DNA from 3 places in the Vallitalea okinawensis genome. Region 3 is predicted to be linked to each of the others. Evidence: riboswitches for the same ligand, from Rfam matches in the RefSeq annotation. Region 3 holds a riboswitch; each other region holds the start of a gene.
The links. A riboswitch is a leader RNA that binds a small molecule or an ion and turns the genes downstream of it on or off. The one in region 3 is predicted to bind lysine.
Positions count from the first base shown of each region.

Region 1: it holds a riboswitch for lysine, as region 3 does, so the genes downstream of both, C1Y58_RS00185 (Na+/H+ antiporter NhaC family protein) here and C1Y58_RS11605 (aspartate-semialdehyde dehydrogenase) in region 3, are expected to answer to the same signal.
Region 2: it holds a riboswitch for lysine, as region 3 does, so the genes downstream of both, kal (3-aminobutyryl-CoA ammonia lyase) here and C1Y58_RS11605 (aspartate-semialdehyde dehydrogenase) in region 3, are expected to answer to the same signal.

Region 1 covers NZ_KZ672986.1:26,853-33,166, reverse strand. The annotation lists gene C1Y58_RS00190 (metallophosphoesterase family protein) at 280-2,094, opposite strand; gene C1Y58_RS00185 (Na+/H+ antiporter NhaC family protein) at 2,233-3,798, opposite strand; lysine riboswitch at 3,949-4,130, opposite strand; gene panD (aspartate 1-decarboxylase) at 4,292-4,648, opposite strand; gene panC (pantoate--beta-alanine ligase) at 4,648-5,496, opposite strand; gene panB (3-methyl-2-oxobutanoate hydroxymethyltransferase) at 5,497-6,314, opposite strand, start outside; gene C1Y58_RS00165 (Rossmann-like and DUF2520 domain-containing protein) at 6,290-6,314, opposite strand, start outside.
Region 2 covers NZ_PQDH01000003.1:53,958-60,271, reverse strand. The annotation lists gene C1Y58_RS09735 (response regulator transcription factor) at 1-656, opposite strand, end outside; gene C1Y58_RS09730 (cupin domain-containing protein) at 852-1,343, shown strand; gene C1Y58_RS09725 (CoA transferase subunit A) at 1,656-2,318, shown strand; gene C1Y58_RS09720 (3-oxoacid CoA-transferase subunit B) at 2,311-2,994, shown strand; lysine riboswitch at 3,064-3,241, shown strand; gene kal (3-aminobutyryl-CoA ammonia lyase) at 3,476-3,859, shown strand; gene kce (3-keto-5-aminohexanoate cleavage enzyme) at 3,872-4,696, shown strand; gene kdd (L-erythro-3,5-diaminohexanoate dehydrogenase) at 4,703-5,734, shown strand; gene kamA (lysine 2,3-aminomutase) at 5,807-6,314, shown strand, end outside.
Region 3 covers NZ_PQDH01000003.1:457,131-463,444, forward strand. The annotation lists gene C1Y58_RS11600 (transporter associated domain-containing protein) at 78-728, opposite strand; lysine riboswitch at 1,080-1,252, shown strand; gene C1Y58_RS11605 (aspartate-semialdehyde dehydrogenase) at 1,546-2,559, shown strand; gene dapA (4-hydroxy-tetrahydrodipicolinate synthase) at 2,602-3,483, shown strand; gene dapB (4-hydroxy-tetrahydrodipicolinate reductase) at 3,502-4,266, shown strand; gene C1Y58_RS11620 (sugar ABC transporter substrate-binding protein) at 4,385-5,365, opposite strand; gene C1Y58_RS11625 (ABC transporter permease) at 5,385-6,314, opposite strand, start outside.

The sequences.
Region 1 (6,314 bases), on a different contig from region 3:
ACTGCTAAGCTGTTTTGTATGTTATAAGTATACAACATATGATTACATAATTGCACATATCCAATGATTATGAACATATTCTCACTATTTTTTAGAATTAAACTGCACATTTGTTCACTTTCAAGTTTCGACTAAATATTTTTTCAATATTTTTTTACAAAAAAGTAATACTTTTCACCAACATAAGTAAAGTAACTGCACGTATATACAGGAAAGTAGGGTCAAAAAAAAGGACAGTTTCATACTGTCCTTAACACTCTCTATATAGCCTATGTATTCTTAAAATACCCATGATCCGATATATGTATTATCTTTATGACCTCTTTCATTGAACTCAGTCAGCAAAACCCTTTTATTATTACTTTCAACTACAAGTATTTCTCCAAAATCAAAATCTCCAGATAGAAGTTCAGTAATAGTGACCTTTTCATTTGTAAAATCATATAGATAAATACCATTATCAATTTTGATAACAACACTGTTCTCATTCAAAATCTTAAATACTACATTATCGGGTAAGTGAATATTCTTGGATGATTTAGTTACAATGCTTCCTTGCTTTCGTCGCACAAACCATAGGTTGTCTCCATCATCCTCTATGGTTAATAAAACATCATTTTTCATCTCCATGGCTTTTACTTCATTACTACTTATTTGAGTGGTATTTCCCTTAGGGACATTAAGTTTAAATAGGTGACGGTTACTATCTATGATATACAGTTCTTCGCTATCTCCCTTGATACTTACTGGTAGAAATTCCATCTTCATAACAGATTTTAGATGACATTTAGCTTTCTTACTTAACTCAATGATATGTATTCTATCCCTTATCCCAATAGCAAAAACTCTAACCGTTAAGGCGTGTATAGCACTTATCTTTCCTGGAGACTTCACATGAACGAAAGAATCAGCTTTCACATCTCTAACATATTTTCTCGGATCTCTACTTTTTGCAAAGCTTAAGTTACCTGATTGGGCTTTAATGATATATTCCTCTGTGGCACAAGCAGCATCCAATGTTTTTCCTACATGATAACTCCCCATCAAACAACCATGCTCCATATTGCTATCCCATAGATATCCCTTCTCAGTCAACAGTAAATAACGGTCATCTATAAAAGACATCATACCATCCTCTATTAATCGATCATCCCCTAATCTACAATGAGCTATGAACGTTGCTTCTTTGCTTGATGGCAGCTTCAGATTCTGTTTCACTCGTGTTTGAATTTCGGGTTGAGAACCTATAAGATTAGTAATGGATTTATTCATCAACCAATCCGGCTCTTCTTTTACCCCTCTCTTAACATGATCCAATGTAGATACCATTATTGCATCATCTAGTATATCAATTACACGGCTATGGCGATTACCGTCACGTGTATGATGACTATGTACTCCGGTTGTAAAGAAGTGTGTACCATTCCTTTTACTATAAGCATCCTGATGATCGTGACCTAGATGGTAATGAGCCGAGAACCACATAGTAATTTCAGGATAATTTTTAACTAACTCCATTAATTTAAATGGATTAAAATTTTGGTTAAGATAAGCATTGGTTGAACGAATATGAACTTCAGGTATATCCCTTAGTCCAGTAGTGGCGATAGGTGCATGAGAAAAAAATAGACATGGTATACCGGGTCGTTCCATTAGTTTTTCCTCGATCCAACTCAACTGTTCTTCTGAAATATAACATTCTTGGACACATAAGCATTCTATATCTTCTGGCATTTTATCATTGCAAACAAAGAATAATCTATAGGAAGGAAACTCTAAAACATCGTAAGTGGAACTAAGATTGAATGTCTCCATAAAAGCCTTAGCAAATGTTCCTTTTTCAATCATATAATTTCCCATTTCAAAATGGAGATCATGGTTACCTATAATGGGTCTAATGGGAGATTTTAAATGAGATAAATGTTGGAAAGCTTCTTTCAATCCCTCTACTAACCCTATGTTTTTGTTTGTTCCAAAGTCGCCTAAAGGTATGACTAAATCAGGTTTCACCGAGTTGATATCTTCAATCATTTGAGCTGTTGTGTTTTGATCATGTTTGTCCATATGAAAGTCACCTAGAACTACAATTCTCATGTCTTCACTCCTCGTATTATTTATTCTTCTCGATTATACTATAGTTCGAGTCATATTCACATAGTCAAAATGAATTAAATGATGATATAAAATAACCCAGCCTATCTATAAGAGATCTAGGCTGGGTAATTCAATCTATTATGCTCGAATCTTATTTGTAGATTTACTTTCATCAGTGGCTTTTACACCAAATAACATTACAATAGCGATCAGTGCGCAAACGCCTAAGAATAAAGATACAAAAGGATTTAAGCCAAAACCAGCTGGTACGAATCCTACAATAATGGCTACACCTGCAACAACTAAAGCATAAGGCGTCTGTGTCTTGACATGTGCTATATGATCACATGCACTAGCCATAGATGACATGATTGTTGTATCCGATACTGGTGAACAATGATCACCAAATACAGCTCCTGTTAAAACAGCTCCGATAACAGGTACTAGGAATTCTGGTCCACCAATTTGAACAGCTAAAGGTATGGCTAATGGCATAACGATAGAATTAGCTCCCCATGATGACCCTGTTGAAAATGCAACGATACATGGGATAATAAACATCATAATTGGTAATAAAAATCCTGGTAAGTTAATTTGTTGAGAAAGATCCACTATAAACTCAGCGGTTCCTAACTCTCCATTAACACCACCTAATGACCATGCTAATACTAGAATAAGTGCTGCAATGGTCATGGATTTTACACCCGAAATCCATGAATCCATGATCTCTTTGATTGAAAGTAGTCTCTGTACTAATGTCATAATAGCAGCTATGATCAATCCTCCAAAAGAAGCCCAAAGTAATACAACACTAGCATCAGCATCACCAAAAGCTTGTTTCACTGTTGCACCGTCCAGACCACCACCATTGATAAAAAGACCTATTAAGGTAATTGCAATGACAGAAATAATAGGAATAATGGCATTGTACCACTTACCGTTTTCAATATCCGAATCCATTGAAGAGACTTCATCAGACACTAATGGTGTGGCACCGTCTGCTAAGAGTTTTCCCATTTTAGAAGCTCTTCTTTCAGCTTTAGCCATTGGACCGAAGTCACGTCTAGATACGATAATGATGACTACAAAGATTAATGCTAGAATACTATAAAAACGATATGGGAGTGTATCTAAGAAAACATCATAAGCACTCAAATTAAGAGACATTTCTTGAATCCCATCATTAATTAATCCTAGCTCGAAGCCAACCCAAGTTGAGATTAATGCTATACTGGATACAGGTGCCGCAGTTGAGTCAACAATATAGGCTAATTTCTCACGTGGAACCCCCATCTTATCAGTAATACTTCTCATGGTATTACCAACAATTAATGAGTTAGCATAATCATCAAAGAAGATCAATAGACCCATTGCCCAAGTTGCTAATAAAGTTGACCGACTATTTTTAGCTTTTGAAACAATAAGATTAGCAATTCCCTTTGTCCCACCATTCTTGCTGAGGACTCCAATAAGTCCACCGATGGATAAACAGAAAATCAATATAGAAATATTCCAAGAGTCCGTAAGTGACCCAACAATATGTGTGTTTAAGGTTTCAGTAAATCCAAGTAATGGATTACCCCCAACTAAAATTGTAGCTCCAATGAAAACAGCTACGAATAATGATAATAATACTTCACCAGTTACAAGTGCAAGCACAATAGCAATTACTGGCGGTAACAATGATAACCATCCAAAATCCATGATTATTTCCTCCCTCTTATATTCGAGTTATATATTTAATTGAGTCTATCTTTTAGGTAATGAACAGACGGGAGGCATTAAAAAAACACCTAACAAGAGTTATTAGGTGTATATGATCTATACTAGACATACCTATCCCTTCTTAGCCCTATATGAGATAGCTCTCCATCAGGTAATGGGCATCTAACCTGATGACAGTCCTACACCTGTTTGATGTAGACCCAGCTCTAGATGTTGGTTTCTAAAGCTTCGGCGATGGCTCCTTTCACTATACCTCACAGGCTTCCGGCCTCAATACAGTTACTGATAGATATCGCACCTCTACCTCATCTTTTGGGATGAGGTATCTTTTGTTTAATTTACCTCTAATAATTTAACATAGCATTTCTCCAATGTCAACAACTTTTATACTGTAAATTTCATCCTTATAATCTAACTTAGTTCACTAAGGCTTCATTAGATATGATTATGTGTATCATAATAGTTTGCAAATCTAAAAATGCTTAACTATCTTATTATGTTCATCTAATAAAGCAACTTTTGGAACTAACTCTTTTGCTTCTTCACGATCCATCAACGCATAAGCAATAATAATAACTACATCTTCTCTTTGAGCTAGTCTTGCAGCAGCCCCGTTTAAGCAGATAGTTCCACTATTTCTCTCTCCTTTAATCACATAGGTTTCAAAACGAGCTCCATTATTATTGTTAACAATCTGCACTTTTTGCCCAGGTAAAATACCTGTAGCTTCAATCAATGCTTCGTCAATAGTGATACTTCCCTCATAGTTAAGGTTAGCATCTGTTACTCGTGCTTTGTGTAATTTACCTGTCATCATTTCAATTAACATTAATTTACCTCCAATCGAAGATTATCTATAAGTCGTGTCTTACCCATTTTTACTGCTAAAGCTATAAGAATTTTACCTTCTAATACATCTATGTCTTCTAGTGTTTTCTCACTTACTATACTAACATAATCAATTGTAGCGGCTGGTTGTGTTTGAATCATCTGCTCCATCAAGTCTCTGATCTCGGTGGCAGAACGCTGCCCTTGTTCAATCCGTGATTTAGCTTCCTGTAAAGCTTTATACAGAATAGTAGCTTGTTTTCTTTCTTCCTTGCTTAAATAAGCATTTCTAGAGCTCATTGCCAAACCATCTTTTTCTCGAACAATCGGACAAACTACTACTTTTAAAGGCATGTTAAGATCTTCAACCATTCGCTTAATAACAATAGCTTGTTGAGCATCTTTTTGCCCAAAATAAGCTCGATTAGGTTGAACGATATTAAATAATTTTGTGACAATGGTTGTTACCCCTTCAAAATGTGTTGGTCTAGAAGCACCACATAAATGATTTGTAAGTCCATTAACATTGACAAAAGTGGCATGATGAGTTTTATACATCATCTCATTATCTGGTATAAATATTATATCTGCTCCAGCTTCTTCGGCTAATTTCTTATCATTTTCTAAGTCCCTTGGATATTGATCTAAATCCTCATTAGGTCCAAATTGAGTTGGGTTAATATAAATACTCAATACTGTTATATCATTTTCCTTAGCTGATGATTCAATTAGGGATAAATGACCTTTATGCAAATAGCCCATGGTTGGTACAAATCCAATAGCCTTACCATCATAACGATATTGATCTAAAAGATTTCTTAATTTCTTAATCTCTTGACAAACTTGCATTTATTCCCCTCCTCCATATATTTTCCCAATAACCTCATCACTGAGGTGGAAGCTATGTTCTTCTGCTGGAAACTTTTTATCCTTTACTTCATTGACATATGCTTTTGTTGCAGTTTGCATCTCAGTTCTCATATCGGCATACTGTTTGACGAATTTAGGGATCATACGAGAGTATAACCCTAAGACATCATGACTGACTAACACTTGACCATTACAACTCACACCAGCACCAATACCGATGGTTGGAATACTAATTTCATCTGATATCATCTTAGCCAGTTCCATAGGTACACATTCAAGAACAATTGCAAAAGCTCCAGCTTTCTCAAGTTCTTTTGCATCTTCTAAGAGTCTTTTAGCCTCTCCCTCTGTTTTTCCTTGAATATAATACCCACCTAATTGATTGATGGACTGTGGGGTAAGCCCTATATGTCCCATAACAGGTATTCCTGCATTAACGATAGCCTTCACTTGGTCTAATACTTCTTTACCACCTTCAAGCTTAACAGCATTAGCTTTTCCTTCCTGTATGAGTCGCCCAGCATTTCTAACAGCCTCATACACCCCTAGGTGATAAGAAAGAAATGGTAAATCAGCTACTATTAATGCTCTTTTACTTCCTCTACTTACTGCTTTGACATGATGGAGCATATCTGCCATGGTTACCCTTGTGGTATCCTCATATCCTAAAACAACCATGCCCAATGAATCGCCAACTAATAGGATATCAACCCCAGCTTCATCAAAAATTTCAGCTGTTGGATAATCATATGCCGTTAGCATGGTTATGATTTCATTTTTCGTTTTCATTCTTCTGA
Region 2 (6,314 bases), 400 kb from region 3:
CCTCTTTTTGCACGAATACAATCTTCTAAGCCAAGATCAAGTAAACGGTCTTTAACCCTTTTAATGTTTACATTAAGTGTATTCTCATCAATAAAAGTGTCACTATCCCATAATCTACTCATTAAATCCTCTCTTGTAAGTACCTGATCGGGGTTTTCTATAAACGCTGTTAACAAAAGCAGTTCATTCTTGCTGATCTCAATTGCAGATTCACCAAAAGATAGGCGAAATCGCTCTTTATCTAGGGAAAGTCCTTTAATAACTGTTGGAATAGCTGTATTAACTTGGGTATGTTCATAACTTCTTCTTAAAAGGGCTTTCACTTTTGCTAAAAGAATATCCAAAGAGAAAGGTTTTACAATATATTCATCTGCACCTAATTCAATTCCATGGACTTGTTCGATATCACTGTTTCGTGCTGACATAATGATTATCGGTGCATTAGACAATTGTCTCAGAATTTTACATAAAATAAAGCCATCATAATAGGGTAGGTTGATATCCAAAAGAGTGAGGTCTGGCTTAATTCTTAAAAAAGCCTTATCAACATTCTCAAAATCATCAGTTACATATACCTCATAGCCAAAGCGTTCTAAAGCTTGCTTCACCGTTCCCCTTAATGGACGATCATCTTCAACGATATATATTTTGTACATACTAATCCTCCAATACCATTTGCTCCTCATATTTTATCATTAAATACCATAAAAGTTAACATAAAGTTATTATTTAATTTGATAATATACTACTGTATCCATTATAATAAAGATAAACTGTTATGCATAGTAAACAGCCATCAGGAAAAATAATAGGATTGATACAAAAGAATAAAATTGAAAGGTGACTATAAAATGACAACTCAAAAAAACTTAATTGATTTATTGAAATTAGAACCTCATCCTGAGGGAGGTTTTTATAGACAAGTCTATAAAGCTGAAGAGATACTTGAAGACTTACCATCTCGATTTGATGGTGCTAGATCATTTTCTACTGCTATTTACTTCTTGCTAACGAAAGAAACTTTTTCAGCTTTCCATATCATCAATCAAGATGAATTGTGGCATCACTACGAAGGAGGAACCCTAAAGATTCATATCATTGACCAAGATGGTAACTATTCTTTTAAATGTCTAGGTAAAAATTTAATGGACGGAGAAGAACCTATGGTAGTTGTACCTAAAGAAACTTACTTTGCTGCTGAAGTCATAGAAGGTGATTTTGTATTATCAGGATGTACAGTAGCACCTGGTTTTGAATTTAGTGATTTTAAAATGCCAGATCGTAGAGAACTAATTGAGCAATTTCCTGATCAAGAGAGAATTATTACGGAATTAACACAATAAGTAATCTCTTCGGAGATGAACCTGTCTTACACCTATCTAACCGAAATATTTCCATATAGACAAATAATCTAATGGGAATATTTCATTTTTTTATTAAAATGCAAGAATTGATAAAGTTACAGTGCTATAATATCAATATGAGCAATACATATTTACTTATGTCTAATATATAACTAAATATTTCTTGTAATTTAGTACTAATCACGAATTACTTCATGAAAAAGTGTTGAAAGATATACTTCTTAAAGGCATTATGCATAACTTACAACAGAATAGTTTATAGGGATGGGTATCCCATTGGGGAGGTATTTCATGAATAAACAAATCGATCAAGGAGCGTTAAAATCTCTATTCAAGGATGACATGACCATTATGGTTGGTGGCTTCATGGCTACTGGAAGTCCAGAAGAGGTTATTGATGCCATAATCGAATCTGGGGTAAAAGGGTTAACATTGATTGGTAACGATACTGCCACAGCAACAACTGGCATGGGACGTTTAGTTGCGTCAGGTCAAGTTAAAAAGGTAATCACATCACATATTGGACTTAATCATATTACCATTCAAAAATTGAATGCTGGAGAAATTGAAGTTGAACTCGTTCCACAAGGTACCATTATCGAGCGCATACGAGCAAAAGGCTGTGGTTTAGGTGGAATTTTAACACCAACCGGAGTAGGAACTGTTGTTGAAGAAGGTAAAGAAAAGCTAGAAGTAGATGGTAGGACATATCTCTTAGAAAAACCTTTATCTGCAGACTTAGCCATAATTCGAGCAGATAAAGTAGATGAATTAGGTAATTGCCGTTTTGTAGGTACTACTAGGAATTTTAATCCTATCATAGCAATGGCAGCAGACACAGTTATCTGCGAAGCTGAAGAAATTCTAACTGTAGGCAAAATACATCCTGATGATGTTATGCTCCCTCATATTTTTATTGATCACATTATTAAAGGGGGTAAAATCTATGGATAAAAAGCAAATGCGTAAAATCATTGCCTATCGTGCTGCAAGAGAAATTAATAATGGTGATATTGTTAATTTAGGTATTGGTTTACCAACATGTGTACCTAACTATATTCCAGAGGGTATTACAACTTATATTCATTCTGAAAATGGGTTGGTTGGAATGGGAGGCGAACCTGAAGATCATCTTAGAGATCCTAAGATGAGAGATGCTGGTAACGGTTATGTTACCGCTGATATGGGTGCTGCAACCTTTGATACTGCCATGTCTTTTGGTATTATCCGTGGTGGTCACCTAGATATCACTATCCTTGGAGCATTGCAGGTAGATGAAGAAGGTAACTTAGCTAACTGGATGATACCTGGTAAGAAAGTAGGTATGGGCGGTGCAATGGATTTAGTTGTTGGTGCTAAGAAAGTTATCATCGCTATGGAACATACTTCTAAGGGTAAAGTTAAGATTGTTAAGTCTTGTACATTACCATTAACAGCTCGTGGACGTGTTAGTATGATTATCACAGAAAAAGCAGTAATTGAGGTAACATCAAATGGGCTTGTTTTAAAAGAGGTTAGTCCTTATTCATCCGTTGAGGATATTAGGGCTACTACAGAAGCTGAATTAATTATTCCTTTAGATTTAAAAACAATGGAACTACCTGAAGGGTTTATAGAAAATAAATCCTGATGAAAATTAAATAAGAAGACGTCATTAATAGAACTATAGGGTATTAAAAAACTCTATAAGATTTCTAATGATATAAATAGAGGTGCAAAAGGAATGGGTAATCATAAGTGCTAAGAAGTTGAGCCTTCAATATTATGATGAATTATCTTTTTGCCGAAAGCTTATATTGGCTCAGTGGTATAGGCTTGGTGATCGGGTACAAAGCTTGATCATTGCCATAATCAATTTATGGAGCGCTATTTATGTATTCATACATAAATGACGCTCCTTTTTAGTTTGCTTTTTTAAGTTAAATAAGGATTCTAAAGTTATAATCACACATGGAATGAAGTATAGCAATTTTTAACTGTTGTAATAATGAAGTATATCTTATGAATTAAGAAAATTACCTTGAATAAGTAAATGTTTTGCCTATATAAGTTGAACTATTCACCTTATAAATCATGGACTATATATTAAAGATCAATGGGAGGTTACTTTAATGGAGAAAAGTCTTATACGTTTACGCATGAGTGAGCATGATGCTCATTATGGCGGCGGTCTTGTAGATGGTGCTAAAATGCTCCAATTCTTTGGAGACGTAGCAACAGAGTTACTTATTCGTCATGATGGTGATGAAGGTTTATTTGCTGGTTATGAGGAGGTTACCTTTCACGCACCTGTATTTGCTGGTGATTACATTGAAGTTGAAGGAGAAATTATAAAAGTAGGTAACAGTTCTAGAAAAATGAAATTTGAAGCAAGAAAAGTAATTGTTCCAAGAAGAGACATCAATGATTCAGCCTGTGATGTATTAGAAGAACCAGTCCTTGTTTGTACTGCAGTTGGTACCTGTGTGGTTCCAAAAGATAAACAACGCCATTAAGGAGGTACTTTTATGAACAGTTTAATTATAACTGCCGCAATCTGTGGAGCAGAGGTGAAAAAAGAGCAAAACCCTGCCATTCCATATACTGTGACAGAGATAGCAGCTGAAGCTGAAAGAGTCTATAATGCTGGTGCAAGTATCATCCATCTTCATGTTCGTGAAGATGACGGTACACCAACCCAAAGTAAAGAGCGCTTTAAAGCTTGTATGGACGCTATATATGAAAAGTGCCCAGACGTCATTATTCAACCTTCTACAGGCGGAGCTGTTGGTATGAGTAATGAAGAACGCTTACAACCTATTACTTTACAACCAGAAATGGCAACCCTTGATTGTGGCACCTTAAATTTTGGTGGTGATGAAATCTTTGTTAATACAGAGAATACCATTCAAACTTTTGCTAAAGAAATGACCAGATTGGGGGTCCGTCCAGAGCTTGAATGTTTTGATAAGAGCATGATAGATACGGTTATTCGCTTAAACAAGAAGGGCTATATATCCGACCCTCTTCATTTTAGTTTAGTTATGGGCGTTCCAGGTGGTATATCAGGAGAGCTAAGAGATTTTACCTACCTTAAAGACAGTTTGCCTTCTGGTGCAACATTTTCAGTAGCTGGCATTGGACGCTATGAGTTTAGTCTAGCAACTGCATCTATCATAACAGGTGGTCACGTTAGAGTAGGGTTTGAAGATAATATTTACTTAGAAAAGGGTGTGTTGGCTAAGTCCAATGGGGAATTAGTTGATAAAGTCGTACGTCTTGCAAAAGAATTAGGAAGATCAATCGCTTCTCCATTAGAAGCACGACAAATACTATCACTGAGGAAGGAGTAGTTATTTATGAAAGGATGTAAGTTCGGAACTCACCGTGTAATTGAACCAAAGGGTTGCTTGCCACAAGCAGCAAAAAAAATTGATAGTAGTATGAAGATCAGCAGTAATGAAATCAAAATTGATGTGAGGACCCTTAATATAGATTCTGCTAGCTTTACTCAAATCAAAGAAGCCTGTCATAAAGATGTTGAGAAGATGACTGAGATGATTACAACTATTGTTTCAGACAGAGGTAAAATGCAAAACCCTGTAACAGGTTCAGGTGGTATGCTTATAGGAACAGTCATAGAGATTGGTGATGATTTTCCTGATCAAAATCTTAAGATTGGAGATAAAATAGCAACTTTAGTGTCTCTATCATTAACACCTTTAAAAATCAATAACATTAAAAAGATACATTTAGAGAATGACCAGGTTGATATAGACGGTCAAGCCATTTTATTTGAAAGCGGCTTATACGCTGTACTACCTGAAGATTTGCCAGAAAAGGTAGCATTAGCAGCATTGGATGTAGCAGGTGCCCCAGCTCAAGTTGATAAGCTGGTTAAGTCTGGTGATCGTGTTTTAATCATCGGTGGTGGCGGTAAGTCAGGTATACTTTGTTGTTATCAGGCTATGAAAAAGTTAGATGGACGTGGTCAACTCATCGTCATCGAATATGATCGCGAAAATGCAAAGCGTATTAAAGAGATGGGATTAGCTCATCATGTCATTATCGCAGATGCAAGAAAAGCAGTAGATGTTTATGAACAAGTAGTTGCATTGACAAATGGAGAAGGCGTTGATGTAACAATTAATAACGTCAACATTATGGACACTGAAATGGCTTCAATATTACCTACCAAAGATGATGGTGTAGTATACTTCTTCTCAATGGCAACTTCCTTTACAAAATCAGCATTAGGTGCAGAAGGCGTTGGCCGTGATGTAACAATGATTGTAGGTAACGGCTATACAAAAGGTCATGCTGAGTTAACACTCAACTTATTGAGAGAATCAAAAGAAATCAGAGATCTTTTCCATCAATTATATGCATAGGTAATCCAGTAAGAAACGTATAAGTTATTCTATAATCTATATTATTTTCTAAAATTAATGGGGGTATTGTATATGTCAAATCCACTAGAACGGCGCAAACGTTATTTTCCAACAATAACAGATGAACAATGGAATGACTGGCATTGGCAAACACGTAATCGAATTGAAACGCTAGATGAATTAGAAAAGTATATACATCTTACAGATGATGAGAAAGAAGGTATAAAGGACACATTAAAAACTTTACGCATGGCTATAACGCCCTATTACCTTACTTTAATCGATGATGAAAATCCTCATTGTCCAGTAAGAAAGCAGGCTATACCACGTGCTTTGGAGCTTCACCTTTCTAGCGAGGATTTAGAAGATCCTCTACACGAAGATGTTGATTCACCTGTACCTGGATTAACACATCGATATCCAGATCGGGTTTTACTATTAGTTACTGACCAATGTGCCATGTATTGTCGTCATTGTACGCGTAGACGCTTTGCTGGACATACGGATTGTTCAATGTCCATGGATAAAATTAATCGTGCAATCCAGTATATTGAATCTAACCCAGTAGTAAGAGATGTTT
Region 3 (6,314 bases):
TATTTACATACTTTATTGTTAACATATTCTTTTACTTCATACCTTAATAGACAAAAAACTTCCTAATTATAGGAAGTTTAGATGACTCTTTTAATGCGTACTTGCTTAATCAAATTACTATCCATTGAATATACTTCAAGAAGATAATTATCAATTTGTAACTCGTACCCAGGTTGAATAGTAATATTATCAGCTTTTGCCATATTGGCTAGTATACCAGCTAAAGTATTTCCCATATCATTTCTCAAGTGAAGGTGTGCTAATTGATTGGCATCATCAATGGTTGTCCCTCCATTGAGTATAATCTCATCTTCAGTATTATTATTGTCTAGGCTGGTTAAGTACTTCTTTACCCCAAACAAAATTGCGATAGCAACGACGCCAATTAAAAAGTCTAGCATATTTGACTCTGATATAATCAGCTTACGAGCTATGGCAAATAATAATACATCAATAGCACTACCAGGTGTATGCTTGACAAGCATTTTTACAAACTCAATACCAATAATTATTTCAATAGCATGAGTCAAGAAACTTTGAAACTCTATGGTCCCCCCATTTGTAAATTGGAACGTTAAATCTTTAAGCTGTTGTACTACGGTAAAAGAAGCAAATAAAATACCAAGCAAAATAAGTACAGATAAGAAGATTTCCATATAACTTGCTACTTTGGATACTTTATCTCTTAAAAATTGTTTGCTAAGTTTACTCATCCTTGATTTTATCACATCATAACTCCTCTACATAATTTATATATTTATACTCATTTAGTATGATGATCTTCAACCCGCTTATAACGCTACCACACATTATTCTCAATGAAGAAATGGCTCATCATAACTAATTGACATTCAATTTTCAGCACATTTTACATATTTTATGATATTTTAATAAATTAACTCATCACTTTTACTAAATTAACTTTTTCCCTTATATATTACATGGATTTTAAGAAATAATCAATAACTAATTCTATGTAAGTTTTAGTCAATAGAATAACCCTCAACCATTTTGATTATTTAAAATATTATTGACATCACCTCTAGATAATGGTATCATATGCTCAACTAATTTCATAAAAATATGGTAGAGGCGCATTTTTCATGAGTAACCTATCTGATATGTACAGACATAGTTGAGGATGAGTGAAAGGGTGAAATGCCGAAGGGAAAGATGTCTGTACATCCAACTCTGGGCATATGATTAATAGTCGTATGACTGTCATCACTTATGATGGAGTGCTACCCAATATAGATGAACTTGAATAGTATTTCTATATTTATGGGCCAGCTCTGTAGCTGGTTTTTTTGTGTACTAGGGAAGTTTGAGTTCTGCTATCAAGGTATCATGCTTTCCTGCTTCACATGTAAAGTGGTTATCACTCTTAATGTTTTCTGTTATAATAGAATCAGCGGAATACACTTAAGAAATTTCATCTATACCCCTGGCATATTCATAAAATGTACATTGAATATAAGTCATTCAACTTATATCAACTAGAATGAATATTAGAGAAAAACACATAACGTAGAAAGTTGGGATCATATGAAACAAATCAATCTAGCTATTGTTGGAGCAACAGGCATGGTAGGTAGAACATTTCTTAAGATTTTAGAAGAAAGAAATTTACCGATAAAAAATTTATATCTATTTGCATCTTCCAGGTCCGCAGGAAATACTATAACGTTTAAAGACCATGAATATACTGTAGAGGAATTAACTGAAACATCCTTTGACCGAGGAATTGATATCGCATTATTTTCAGCAGGTGGTAGTACTAGCAAGAAATTTGCTCCTATCGCAGCTTCAAAAGGATGCGTTGTAGTCGATAACTCGTCTGCATGGCGTATGGTTGAAGACATCCCTCTTGTAGTACCAGAAGTTAATCCTGAAGATATTTTCAGACACAATGGTATCATCGCCAATCCAAACTGCTCTACTATTCAAGCTATGGTGGTTCTTAAGCCACTACATGACTTATTTAAGATTAAAAGAGTCGTTTATTCTACATACCAAGCCGTTTCTGGTGCAGGTGTAGCTGGTTGGAGAGACTTAGAAGAAGGTATGAAAGCACATGTAAACAATGAAGAATTTGTACCTGAAAAGTTCCAGCATCCAATAGCTTTTAACTGTTTACCTCATATTGATGTATTTATGGATAACGGTTATACTAAAGAAGAGATGAAAATGGTCCATGAGACTCGCAAAATTCTTCATGAAACAGACCTACCAATTACAGCGACATGTGTTCGAGTTCCTGTCTTTAATGGTCATAGTGAAGCCATCAATTTAGAATTTGAGAAACCATTTGATCTAAAAGAATTAAAAGAAGCTTTGATTAATGCTCCAGGTGTTGTTGTTGAAGATGAAGTTGGGAAGGCTATCTACCCATTAGTTGAAACCGCATCTGGACGTGATGAGACTTTTGTAGGTCGTATCAGACGTGATGAAAGTGTTAAAAATGGTGTCAACTTATGGGTGGTTGCTGATAATATTAGAAAAGGAGCCGCTACAAATACGATTCAAATCGCTGAAAAACTAATAGAAGAAATGAAATAAAAGCTTATTTTTGACTTTTAATAATATTAGGAGGTTAATGGAATGTCATTATTTACAGGATCAGGTGTAGCAATTGTAACACCTTTTACAGAAACAGGGGTTAATTATGAAGTGTTAGAGAAATTAATTGAATTTCATATCAGCAATCATACGGATTGCATTGTTATTTGTGGTACTACTGGTGAAGCATCTACAATGACAGACGAAGAGCAATTAGAGTGTATTCGATTTACTGTAGAGAAAGTTAATAAACGTGTTCCAGTTATAGCAGGTACTGGTTCTAACTACACAGAACATGCTTTGCATTTAACAAGGAAAGCGGAGGAAGTAGGAGCAGATGCCGCTTTAATCGTAACACCTTATTATAATAAAACCACACAAAAAGGTCTGTATGAGCATTATGCCTATATCGCAAATAATGTAAAGATTCCTATTGTCTTATATAATGTACCTAGTCGTACAGGCATTGCTATTGAACCTACTACTGCAGCTCAACTTGCTGAAATTGAAAATATCATAGCTGTTAAGGAAGCCAGTGGTAATATTTCTACTATTACTGAAATGATGGCATTATGTGGTGACAAACTTGATCTTTACTCTGGTAATGATGATCAAGTGGTACCTTTAATGTCTATAGGTGGAAAAGGTGTTATATCTGTAGCAGCTAATATTGTTCCAAGAGATCTTCATGACCTTGTACAGAAATTCATGGATGGCGATCTAGCAGGTAGTAGAAAGATGCAGTTGGATATGATGCCTTTAAACAAAGCATTATTCAGTGAAGTTAATCCAATACCAGTTAAAGAAGCAATGAATATATTAGGTATGGAAGCTGGTCCTTGCCGTCTACCTTTAACATCTATGGATGATAGCAACCGTGACAAACTCATGGGCGCTATGCAGGATTATGGACTAAAATTTTAATCACGAGGAGATTTACTTATGACAAAAATTATTATGCATGGTTGTAATGGTAAAATGGGGCAAGTGATATCCCAAGTTGCTGCTAATGACTCTGAAACAGAAATCGTAGCTGGAATTGATTTAAATACAAATACTGCACTTTCTTACCCAGTATTTGATTCTTTGGAGAACTGTACTGTAGATGCAGATGTAATTATTGATTTCTCCATCGCAGTAGCTGTTGATTCTTTATTAGATTATGTTGAGGCAACCAAAGTCCCACTCATACTTTGTACGACAGGTTTATCAAAAGAGCAGATGGACCGAGTTTATCAAATCAGCCAGACTGCCCCAGTATTCTTTTCTGCTAATATGTCAATCGGAGTGAACTTACTTATCGGTCTAGCTAAACAGGCTGCAAAAGTTTTAACTGGCTCTAATTTTGATATAGAAATTATTGAGAAACATCATAATCAAAAAGTTGATGCTCCTAGTGGAACTGCCCTAGCTATCGCCCACTCCATTAATGAGACCTTGGACTTTTCATATGAATATAAATTTGATCGTTCGGGTGAAAGAGAAAAGCGTCATAAAAATGAGATTGGTATTCATGCTATGCGTGGCGGAACTATTGTAGGTGAACATAGCATCCTATTTGCAGGTCAAGATGAAATTATTGAATTAAAACACAACGCATTATCAAAAGAAGTTTTTGCAGTTGGTGCAGTTCGAGCTGCTAAATTTATGCATGGTAGAAAAGAAGGTCTTTATGATATGAGTCATCTCATTCAAGAAACAAATTAATCAAGGTGGGGGTGTTGATAGAGACACCCCCTCTATTAACTTTCAAACCGCCAAAAAGACCTACCTTAACTGGTAAGCCTTAATGTGCTTATAATCTATATCCTTTTGAATTTATTTATTAATTCTCGTAGAATTTCTTGTAGTCTGCTACATTAGCATTGGTGATCACTTCAGTTCCTGTGTCCACTCTAGTCGGTACTTCTTCATTGTTCAATGATAACATCATTGTATTCACAGCCTCATACCCCATTCCATAGGGATTTTGAGCAATAATGCTATCAATGTCACCTTTATCAATGCTATCAAATAATTCCATTTGTAGGTCAAACCCAATTATTTTAATAGTTTGACCACTCATCTGAACCGCTTCTAAAACACCTAAAGTCATCAGAGCATTGGTAGCAAAAACACCATTAAGCTTATGACCTGTGCTCTCCTTCAATTTATCATCCATTACTTTCATGGCTAAAACTGAATTACTGTCTGCTTCTTTAATCCAGTCAATTTCAATTTCTGTGTCCTCTACGGCATCTTTAAATCCCTGAACTCTTTCTTGGTGAGTTTGCTGTTTGATCACACCTGTAATAAGCCCAACATGCCCTTTACCATCTAATATTTCTACGAAACGTTCACCAGCCATCTTACCTGCAAGATAATTGTCTGTGCCTATAAAGGAGAGTACCTCTGTTTGAGCGTTGGTATCTAGTGTAACGACTACTATACCTTTTTCTTGTGCCTTCATGATGAGGGGTACAACACCAGCTGAATCACAAGGAGCAATCCCGATAGCATCCACTTCAGAGCTTATGAGATCTTCCAGCATCTGAAACTGCATCTCAACGTTAGATTCTTTGTCAGGCGCTAACACAATTACATTGACATCTAAATCATTAGCCGCAGCTTCTGCTCCTTTTTTCATACTGTGCCAGTGCTGACTATCTAGGGCTTTTAGAACAATAGCAATGGTCTTTTTATTATCGGATTCTACTTCCTTAACTGTATCACCTTCAAAGCTTTTATAAAAATACAAACCTATGATCCCTGAAAAGATCACTATTGTAACTATCCATATAATAACACCTTTGCTTCTTCCGTTCATATGTCGCCTCCAACTTTGACTACGCTTTGGCCATTCTCTTAGCTTTTTCTTCTACTTTGGTTCTAAGTACATCAACAAAAACGGCTATCACGATAACAAGACCAATAACCACATACTGAAGATCAGCAGATGCACTAAGTAAATTAAGGCCATTGCGGATAACTGAAATCAGCAGAACACCAATCAGCGTTCCCCAAACGGTTCCTTTACCACCGAAGAATGATGCGCCTCCTATTATTACAGCAGCAATAGCATCTAAATCTGCTGTTGTACCCGCTAATGGTAGAGCACCTCCGACACGACCTACATATATTATACCAGCACTTGCACACATGAAACCAGAAAAACCGTATACAAATGTCAAAACTTTTCCCACATTGATACCAGATAGCAAAGCGGCCTCTTTATTTCCCCCAACTGAATAAATCTCTCGTCCCAAAACAGTATGATTTAAGAATAAATGCACACACACATATACAATTAAAACAATTATAAAACTTAGTGGTATACCACTGATATCTGCAGACCCTGGCACTTCTATTATTTTTGGAAAACCTATAATAGGAGCTGCACCTGTTATAAAGAGCGCTAGACCTCTTGATATATTCCTCGTACCAATGGTTGAAATAAAAGGATGGGGTAAATGTAGCTTAGTTAGTAAAAGACCATTTATAATACCCATACCCGTCCCTGTCGCAATACATATAAGTATAAGCAATAAAGGATTTGTAATACCGGCTTTTAGAGCAATACCCATGACACAAATGGATAGTGCCATCACAGCTCCAACAGATAAATCAATTCCTGCTGTGATGATGACAATGAGCATCCCTACTGCGATTAATGATATCGTCGTTGCTTGTCTTAAAATGTTCATTAAATTATCGAAATGTAAAAAATTCTCGGACACAATTGCCAGATAACCTGACAGTACTATCAATGTTATTAA